Regions from separate parts of the Pseudocolwellia antarctica genome, predicted to be linked through region 1. Evidence: predicted binding sites of a transcription regulator. Region 1 holds the regulator's gene; the other holds the start of a gene.

Evidence for each region. Region 1 encodes sigma-54, which starts transcription at its own class of promoters, with help from an activator protein. Its sites were predicted from a motif close to GTTGGCACGNNNNTNGNNT; they were not measured.
Region 2: ACPUVN_RS01900 (amidase family protein) is a predicted target of sigma-54. The motif match lies at 1,225-1,243, and genes of this name have one in related genera.

Annotation. Positions count from the first base shown of each region.
Region 1 covers NZ_CP187926.1:4,263,215-4,267,611, forward strand. Annotated here, with positions in the region: gene rapZ (RNase adapter RapZ) at 1-739, opposite strand, end outside; gene ptsN (PTS IIA-like nitrogen regulatory protein PtsN) at 759-1,211, opposite strand; gene hpf (ribosome hibernation promoting factor) at 1,245-1,532, opposite strand; gene ACPUVN_RS18475 (RNA polymerase factor sigma-54) at 1,566-3,077, opposite strand; gene lptB (LPS export ABC transporter ATP-binding protein) at 3,132-3,863, opposite strand; gene lptA (lipopolysaccharide transport periplasmic protein LptA) at 3,867-4,397, opposite strand, start outside; gene lptC (LPS export ABC transporter periplasmic protein LptC) at 4,384-4,397, opposite strand, start outside.
Region 2 covers NZ_CP187926.1:438,433-442,829, forward strand. Annotated here, with positions in the region: gene ACPUVN_RS01890 (TetR family transcriptional regulator C-terminal domain-containing protein) at 1-470, shown strand, start outside; gene ACPUVN_RS01895 (putative 4-hydroxy-4-methyl-2-oxoglutarate aldolase) at 520-1,002, shown strand; gene ACPUVN_RS01900 (amidase family protein) at 1,466-2,671, shown strand; gene ACPUVN_RS01905 (gamma-glutamyltransferase family protein) at 2,664-4,250, shown strand; gene ACPUVN_RS01910 (sulfite exporter TauE/SafE family protein) at 4,370-4,397, shown strand, end outside.

The DNA.
Region 1 (4,397 bases):
AGCCAATTGCTATGGTTACATAGCTGCGGTTATTACGCTCTAAATGAGGTAACCATGTCATCATAAAGCTATTAATTTGCCAAATAAACTTAGTAACGATAGGTTGGCTAGAAAGAAAGTCTTTAACTGGCTGATCTAATCCAGTATAAGTTTTTAGTTCTTTATCCCAAAAAGGATTAGGTAAGAACCGTGCATCAAATACATAGTCAGCATCTTGTGGTACGCCATGCTTAAAACCAAAAGATTCAAATACTACCACCATAGAACCTGACTTTTTACCGAGAATTCTTTCTCTGACTAAATCGGCAAGCTGATGAGGAGATAGTTGGCTAGTATTAATATAAAGCCCTGTACGTGTTGAAATAGGCTCGAGTAACTTCTTCTCTAATGCAATCGCTTGATCAAGCGCTATATTCTTTTTAATTAGCGGATGTAATCTTCTGGTTTCACTGAAGCGTCTTATAAGATCACTGTCGTCAGCATCCAGATATAAAATGTTTAAATCAACGGTATTCGGTAGGTAATCTAATATTTCGGAAACATCTTGAGGATTGTTAGGTAAATTACGAACATCAATACTTACCGCTACATTTTCGTAATCGTTGATCACGGTATGCACGAGTGCAGGCAATAAATTTACAGGGATATTATCAACACAATAGTAACCTAAATCTTCTAGTACTCTTAAGGCTACTGATTTTCCTGAACCTGAACGTCCACTTACGATAATTAACTTCATTGAGCTGTTCGATCCTTTTTTATGTGTTTTGTTGGATAAGCTTGAACAATTCTTCATTACTTTGACACTTTCTAACTTGCTTAGCTATTTGCTTATTGCCGAATAACTTAGCAATACTTTGTAAAGTCGTTAAGTGCTCTTTACAAGCATCTTCGGGAACAAATAGGGCAATAAAAATATCGACAGGTTTATTGTCTATCGCGTCAAAGTCAATAGGTGTTTCAGTAGTTACGACAACAGCAACCACAGACTTAGCATTTGCCAGTCGCCCATGAGGGATTGCAATGCCATTGCCAATTCCTGTAGAGCCTAGTTTTTCTCTAGACACTAAACTTTCTAATAACTCGTACGGACTATGCTCAGAAATTTTGTCGGAGGCTATGGTGCAAATTTGGTCTAAAATTCGTTTCTTGCTAGAACCAGAAATTGCACAACATGTGCAATCTGGTAATAAGATATCTTGCAAAGTCATAATTACTTCTAAAGCCTACTTTATTCTACTGAGTTAATGGGTTGCGGTTTTGCCTTTGTACTTCAAAATTTGACGATCTAACTTTTCAATTAAAGCATCGATTGAAGCGTACATATCTTGATTGTCTGCCGTTGCATGAACTTCTGTACCTTTTAAATGAACAGTTGCTTCAGCAATTTGGTTTATTTTCTCAACTGTTAATACTACATATACATTATTAATTTGATCAATATGTCGTTCTAGCCTTAAAAATTTCGTATTAACATATTCGCGTAAAGAGTTAGTGATATCTACATGGTGGCCTGTTAGGTTTATTTGCATAAGTTAACGTCCTCTTTTAGTCATATTGGAAAATTATATTAAGCTCTTACGTTGATTCGACGGCGGTATTGATAATGACTCTCTATATTTCGCGACAGTACGACGCGCGACTTTGATACCTTGCTCAGCAAGGATTTCTGCCATTTTGTTATCACTTAATGGTTTTGCTGGAATTTCTGCGGCAACAAGTTTCTTAATAAGCTCTCTTATTGCTGTAGAAGAACAGTCACCACCATTATCAGTGCTTACATGGCTTGAGAAAAAGTATTTAAGTTCAAAAATCCCTCTTGGGGTATGCATGTACTTTTGAGTAGTTACGCGAGAAATTGTTGATTCATGCATATCTACTGCTTCAGCAATGTCATTTAAAACCATAGGTCTCATGGATTCAGGACCATGTTCAAAAAAGCCCTGTTGACGCTGCACTATACAATTTGACACTTTTAATAATGTATCGTTCCTACTTTCTAAACTTTTAATAAACCATTTAGCTTCTTGCAAGTTAGAACGTATATATTGTGTATCGTTTGATGACTTCATTGAGCGGCTCATCGATGCATACTGTTGATTTACAGAAAGCTTAGGTGCTGTGTCTGGGTTTAATTCTACTACCCAGCGACCATTTTTCTTTTCAACGGAAACATCAGGGATCACGTATTGTTCATCACTTTTAACAACACTGTCGCCAGGACGAGGATCTAATGATTGAATTAAGCGTAATACTTCGCGTAGTTGATCTTCTTTTAAACGCGTTTTACGCATTAATTGACGGTAATCTCTATTACCTAATAAATCTATATGCTCTTTTACAACTTGTTTACTTTCTTTAAGCCAAGGTGTAGCGGTATCAAATTGATTAAGTTGTATCAGTAAACAATCAGCAACAGAACGTGCACCTACACCTACAGGATCAAAAACATTAATACGTTTTAGTACGGCTTGAACTTCGTCTAATTCAAGATCTTCAATACCAACACAATCGAGAATGTCTTCACAAGAAACCGTTAGGTATCCTGACTCATCAATAGCTTCAATAATGGCTATGGCGATGGTTTTATCGGTATCACTAAAAGGAGTTAGTTCCATTTGCCACAAAAGATGATCTTGTAGAGAATCTTTGGTTTCACCTTGATAGGTATAATCTTCAGAAGGAGAGCTAATACTACCTGTATTAGAAATACCTGCGCTGTAGCTTTCATCCCATGTGGTATCTATATTAAGTTCTTCGGGGATGTCGGTATTGCTCATCGCTTCAGTCGTTGATATTTCATCAATAGAGGGAGTAGAGTCTTCTGAACCGTCAGTGCTGCCTTTATCTGTATCCGCTTTTGCGTTTGCAGAGAATGCATCTTCTAAATTATTAACGGAACTATCCTGAGAGTTAGGGGAACTCTCATCAACTTCAAGCAACGGGTTATTCTCCAAAGCTTCTTGAATTTCCTGTTGTAAATCTAACGTTGATAGTTGCAGCAACTTTATTGCTTGTTGCAACTGAGGTGTCATCGTTAGATGTTGTCCTATACGGAGTTGTAAAGAAGGGCGCATCTACGTATTATTTATCCTATTAATCATATAAACATTATTGATACTTATTGATAACTATAGCGTAAATTGTTCGCCAAGGTATACATCTCTTACATGTTGATTTGAAAGTATCTCATCAGCATTACCTTCTGCGATTAATTCACCATGACTTACAATATAGGCATGTTCACATACATCAAGTGTTTCACGAACATTATGGTCTGTTATGAGTATGCCGATGCCTCGTTCTTTTAAGTGTAGAATAATCTTTTTAATATCACCTACAGAGATAGGGTCGACACCCGCAAAAGGTTCATCTAATAATATAAACTTAGGGTCTGCGGCTAATGCTCGTGCAATTTCTACTCTGCGACGCTCACCACCCGATAAACTCATACCTAAATTGTCTTTTATGTGGCCTATATTAAACTCTTCTAGTAAGTGCTCTAACTTTGCTTCGCGTTCAACTTGGTTTAAAGCTTTTTGCGTTTGTAAAATGGCCATGATGTTGTCATAAACGCTAAGTTTTCTGAAAATTGAAGCTTCTTGAGGAAGGTAACCAATACCTTTTCTAGCACGTTCATGCATAGGTAATAAGGTGACATCTTCATCATTAAGAACAATAGAGCCTTCATCGTTAGGTACAAGACCTACAATCATGTAAAAAGAGGTTGTTTTACCTGCGCCATTTGGGCCGAGTAAGCCAACAATTTGACCCGCGTTAACGGTTAAGCCAACATTTTTTACAACTTTACGGCTTTTGTATGATTTAGCCAAACCTTTTGCAATTAGAGTAGAGGTAGCCATGCTTTATTGAATATCCTCAACGAGTGGTTTGTCTGTGTTTATTTTGGTTTTAGTTTTTGGCTGAATAACTGTTTTCACTTTGTCATTCTCATTACTTTCAGCATTCACATATTCTGTTTCTGCGTTATAAGTAATTTTGCTACCACTTACTTCACTACCGTCTTGTTGTAATAATGCATTACCTGAAATAACCACAGTATTTAAAGAAGGTTCGTATCTAATTTCGTTGGCTTGTAAGTTAATCGGCTTGCCATCGTCTAATGTTTGCTCAAACGTTGCTGGCTTTCCTTTAGCTATATAGGTTTTTTCACCTGTATCAACATCGGTGATCACTTGTACTAAGTCAGCCTTAATAATTAGGGTGCCTTGTTTGATAACTACATTATCGATGTAACTAAAAATTTTATTTTTTAGATCCGCTGATTGTTTGCTGGCATCAATACTTAATTCTTGATTTATATCGAGCTTTTTAGCTAAAGCTGTAGAGCTAGCTAAAGACGATAATACGAGAATTAATAAGCTACTTTTGAGTTT
Region 2 (4,397 bases), 690 kb from region 1:
CTAGTAAAGAAGGTCTTTATGAAACAGTACTTGAGAACATTGTAAGCTCATGGAATTTAGGGCTAGAAGACGTTTCTGTTGAAGATGATCCCGCTGTTATTTTATATAAGTACATTCAGTACAAAGTTATTCTATCAATAGAAAAGCCGATGCAGTCGCGTTTGTTTGCGATTGAAATGATCCGTGGTGCGCCATTTCTTCAAGATTATATTCGTAAAAACTCACGTCCATGGTTCAGAGAAAAATATGAATTGTTACAAGCTTGGATGGATGCAGGAAAGATGGATCAAGTAGATCCTAACCACCTGTTATTTACGATCTGGTCGACTACGCAATATTATGCTGATTTTCAAACTGAAGCTTTATTGTTATTGAATAAGTACGAGTATGAAGAAAGTGATGTGAAAGCTATTACTCAGTCTATTGCTCAAATTATTTTGAAAGGCATTGGTCTTTCTATTCCTAAGTAATTATTTATCCCAGTAATTATCTATCTACGCAATTAAAGGTTTTAACATTATGCAAGATTTTACAACGCCAGATTTGTTTGACGATCATAGAGATACCGTGAGAACAGCTGAAAGTGGTTTGAATTCATACGGTGGAAAAAATAAGTTTTTTGGTCAAGCGGTAACAGTAACCTGTCCAGAAGATAACTCTTTTGCTGTTGAAGCACTGAAACAACCAGGTAAGGGGAAGGTGCTTGTTATTGATGGTTTTGCTAGTAAGAAACATGCTTTTATTGGTGATATTATGGCAACAACTGCCATTAATAATGGTTGGGAAGGCGTTATTATCAATGGTTGTTGTCGCGATATTGAAATATTAAAAACCATGGATATTGCGGTAATGGCATTAGGCGTTACACCAAGAAGTACACTTAAGCGTGGTTTTGGTGATAAAGACCAAACGGTTAATTTATTAGGTACTTTTATTTCGCCTAATGATTGGGTGTACGCTGACGTAAACGGTTTGATCATTAACGAATCTCCACTTATTTAATTTAACCTATACTCTGGTTAATACCTCAATTAGGCATAAATCTTTATGCCTAATTTAATCACTTCGCATCGTTATCTTTTGTTCTCTGTAGTGGCTATTTAAGCACTATTCTGGTGATTTATAGCACCATGCTGGTGATGAAAACCTATCATTTTGCGTTATATTTATTTTTCATTTTAAGCGCATCTTTGTTATCATTGACCGATCGGACAGGAATGTTGTTTTGGCATTGTAATTGCTCCTTATTTATTTTTAGGTGAGTTGAACTTTATTTTTAGTAAAGTTAAATGCAATCGATTACATGCTTTATTGCATTTTCAGTGCTTTGAACTATTCAAATATAAATGCAAATCAATACAAAATAGTACAGATTAAGAGAAGTGACTACTAAGCTATTTACACTGAGCTTAATGTTATGTTTTGAGCATTCTCCACATGAACAATTTAAAACTGTTGGGTAATTATGAACAATAATTCACATATAAATAAAAACGCTATTTTTTGTCAGCATGGTCCAACGCAATGGCAAACTAGTCATCAAGGTATTTTGCTTAATAAACGCCTTGCCGTTAAAGACTTATTTGCTGTTAAGGGTGAAAAGAATAGTGCAGGTAATCCTGATTGGTTTGCAAAAGCGACTAATGCCCAACAGAGTGCTTCTTCAATAGATAAATTGATGGCGCAAGGATGTGAATTTGTAGGTTTTACCCATACCGACGAAATTGCCTATAGTTTAGAAGGCAATAATTTTCATTATGGCGCTGCTGAAAACCCTAAAGTTCCTAACCATGCCTGTGGTGGTTCAAGTATGGGATCTGCAGCTGCGGTTGCTGCTAATTTAGCTGATATTGGTTTAGGTACTGATACAGGTGGCTCTGTTCGTATTCCAGCAAGTTATTGTGGCTTGTATGGTATGCGACCTAGTCACGATATTATTGCTAAAGATGGTCTTATTCCTTTAGCTCCGCCATTCGATACTATCGGCTGGTTTACAAGTACGGCTGAGTTATTAAAGCAAACGGGTGATGTATTATTACCTGAGCAAGCTATCAACTCAGTAGATACACTTGTTATTGATGAGGGTTTATTTGATTTAATTGATCCCGCACTTCTACCTATAATGCAAAGCTTGCTAGAGCAAACAAAAACTCAATTTACTCATCATAAAAAGTTTATTTTACCGAACACAAATATTTTAACTGAATTAGCCGATGCATTTCGTATTTTACAAGGTAGAGCTATTGCTAAACAGCACAGTAAATGGATAAATGAAGAACAACCAAGCTTTTCTCCTGCCATCACTTCGCGTTTTGAAATGGCAATGGCGTTAACTGAAGCTGAAGAAAAAGAAGCTTTAGCTGTACAGCAGGCTTGGCAGAAAGTTATTGCAGAAAATTTAGATGAGAAAAGTTGTTTATTTCTGCCTACTACGCCAACAACTGCACCTAAACTAGGTGAAGATACTAGCGAATTACGTATGCGAATTATCACATTGTCGGCTATCGCCGGTTTAAGTGGTTCGGCCCAGGTACATTTGCCATTAGCCACTTCTGATAAAGGACATCCGTATGGATTTTCATTAATGATGTCGCATGGTAATGACAAAAGTTTACTAACAAAAATAACTAAAATATCGAACGAGTTTAAAAAGGGGATGGTTAATGAGTGATCAAAATATAGCGTTTACGGCTCCACATTGGGCAGCATCTGAAGCTGGCGTTGAAGTTTTAAAAGAAGGTGGAACCGCTACTGAAGCTATGGTGGCAGCAGCGGCTGTTATTAGTGTGGTTTATCCTCATATGAATTCTATCGGTGGTGACGGTTTTTGGTTGATAGACAATCCTAACGAAAAAACACCTATAGCTATCGATGCTTGTGGGCGTTCTGCTAGTAATATTGGTGCTTATAAAAATCATAGCCAAATGCCATCTCGTGGCGGTTTAAGCGCAGTAACGCAAGCGGGCACTGTAAGAGGTTGGCAACAAGCGTTAGCTAACGATAAAAATGCAAAACTACCATTAAGCCGTATTCTTGAACCTGCAATTAGTTGGGCGCGTAACGGCTTTGTGGTTTCAGCAAGCTTACAAGCAGGCTGTGAAAAGCTAGCCAGCGTGGCAGAAACAAACCAAGCCTTTAAATCTCTTTATTTGAACAGCAATAATCAAGGTAAACCTCTACAGGCTGGCGATAATTACTTTAACCCTAAATTAGCTAGTACCTTTGAATACCTAGCGACTCACGGTTTAGATGCTTTTTATCAAGGTGAGTTAGCTGACTCATTCGTACAAGATTTAGCAGCAGCAGGTAGCCAGTTAACACGTGAAGATTTAGCTAATACGGCAGCAGATGTTGTTACGCCTCTAATTCTATCTATTAATGGAGCAACTTGTTTTAACTTGCCAGCGCCGACACAGGGCATACATTCATTACAAATTATTGGTGTATTAGACAAATTAAAACAGCAACATAATATAACTACCGAAGCCGATTGGTTGCATTTGATTGTTGAAGCGACAAAACAAAGCTTTAGCAAAAGAGGTACTTTGTGGGCAGATAAAACAGCTGTAGTTTCTGATGCTTACAACGACGCACTTACTGAAAATACGTTAAACACTTTAGCTAAAGGTGTTGATATAAAACAAGCCAAAACGTGGCCTTATGACGCTGAGCCTGGCGATACAGTTTGGATGGGCGCTAAAGATAAATACGGACAACTGGTGAGCTTTATTCAAAGTGTTTACTGGGAGTTTGGTAGCGGAGTTGCTATGTCTGAAGGTGGCTTCTCTTGGAACAACCGAGGTTTAAGTTTCAGCCTACAAAATAGTGATATTAATGTATTAGCCGCTAACAAAAAACCAGCTCATACATTAAACCCAGCTATGGCTAAATTCGACGATGGCAGACGTTTATCTTACGGTACTATGGGCGGAGAAGGGCAACCACAAACTCAAGCAGCTATTTTTACAGGTTATGCTTGGCGAAATAAATCTATCGAGAAAGCAGTAGCTGATCCTCGTTGGTTATTAGGTCGCACTTGGGGTGAAGACAGCACAAACTTGAAAGTAGAAAAAGCCTTAGCAGATCAAGTGAGTGACGAATTAAATGCTCGCGGACATGATTGGCAATCGGTTGATGATAACAATGAAATGATGGGACATGCTGGCGCTATTTTAGATGCATCAAATACACTTGAAGCAGCAACAGATCCTCGTTCAGATGGAAAGGCAATAGTGGCTAAAGCTGTCTAGTCTAAAAGTCGTTAAAGATGGAACGCAATAGAGCTAAACCTATTTGAGTTAAATAAAGTTAAGCTCTATTAGGCAAAAAGTTAAGTAAACAAAATAAAAACAATTAATTAGGAAAATAAATGTCAGAATTATTAAATCAATGGCCAA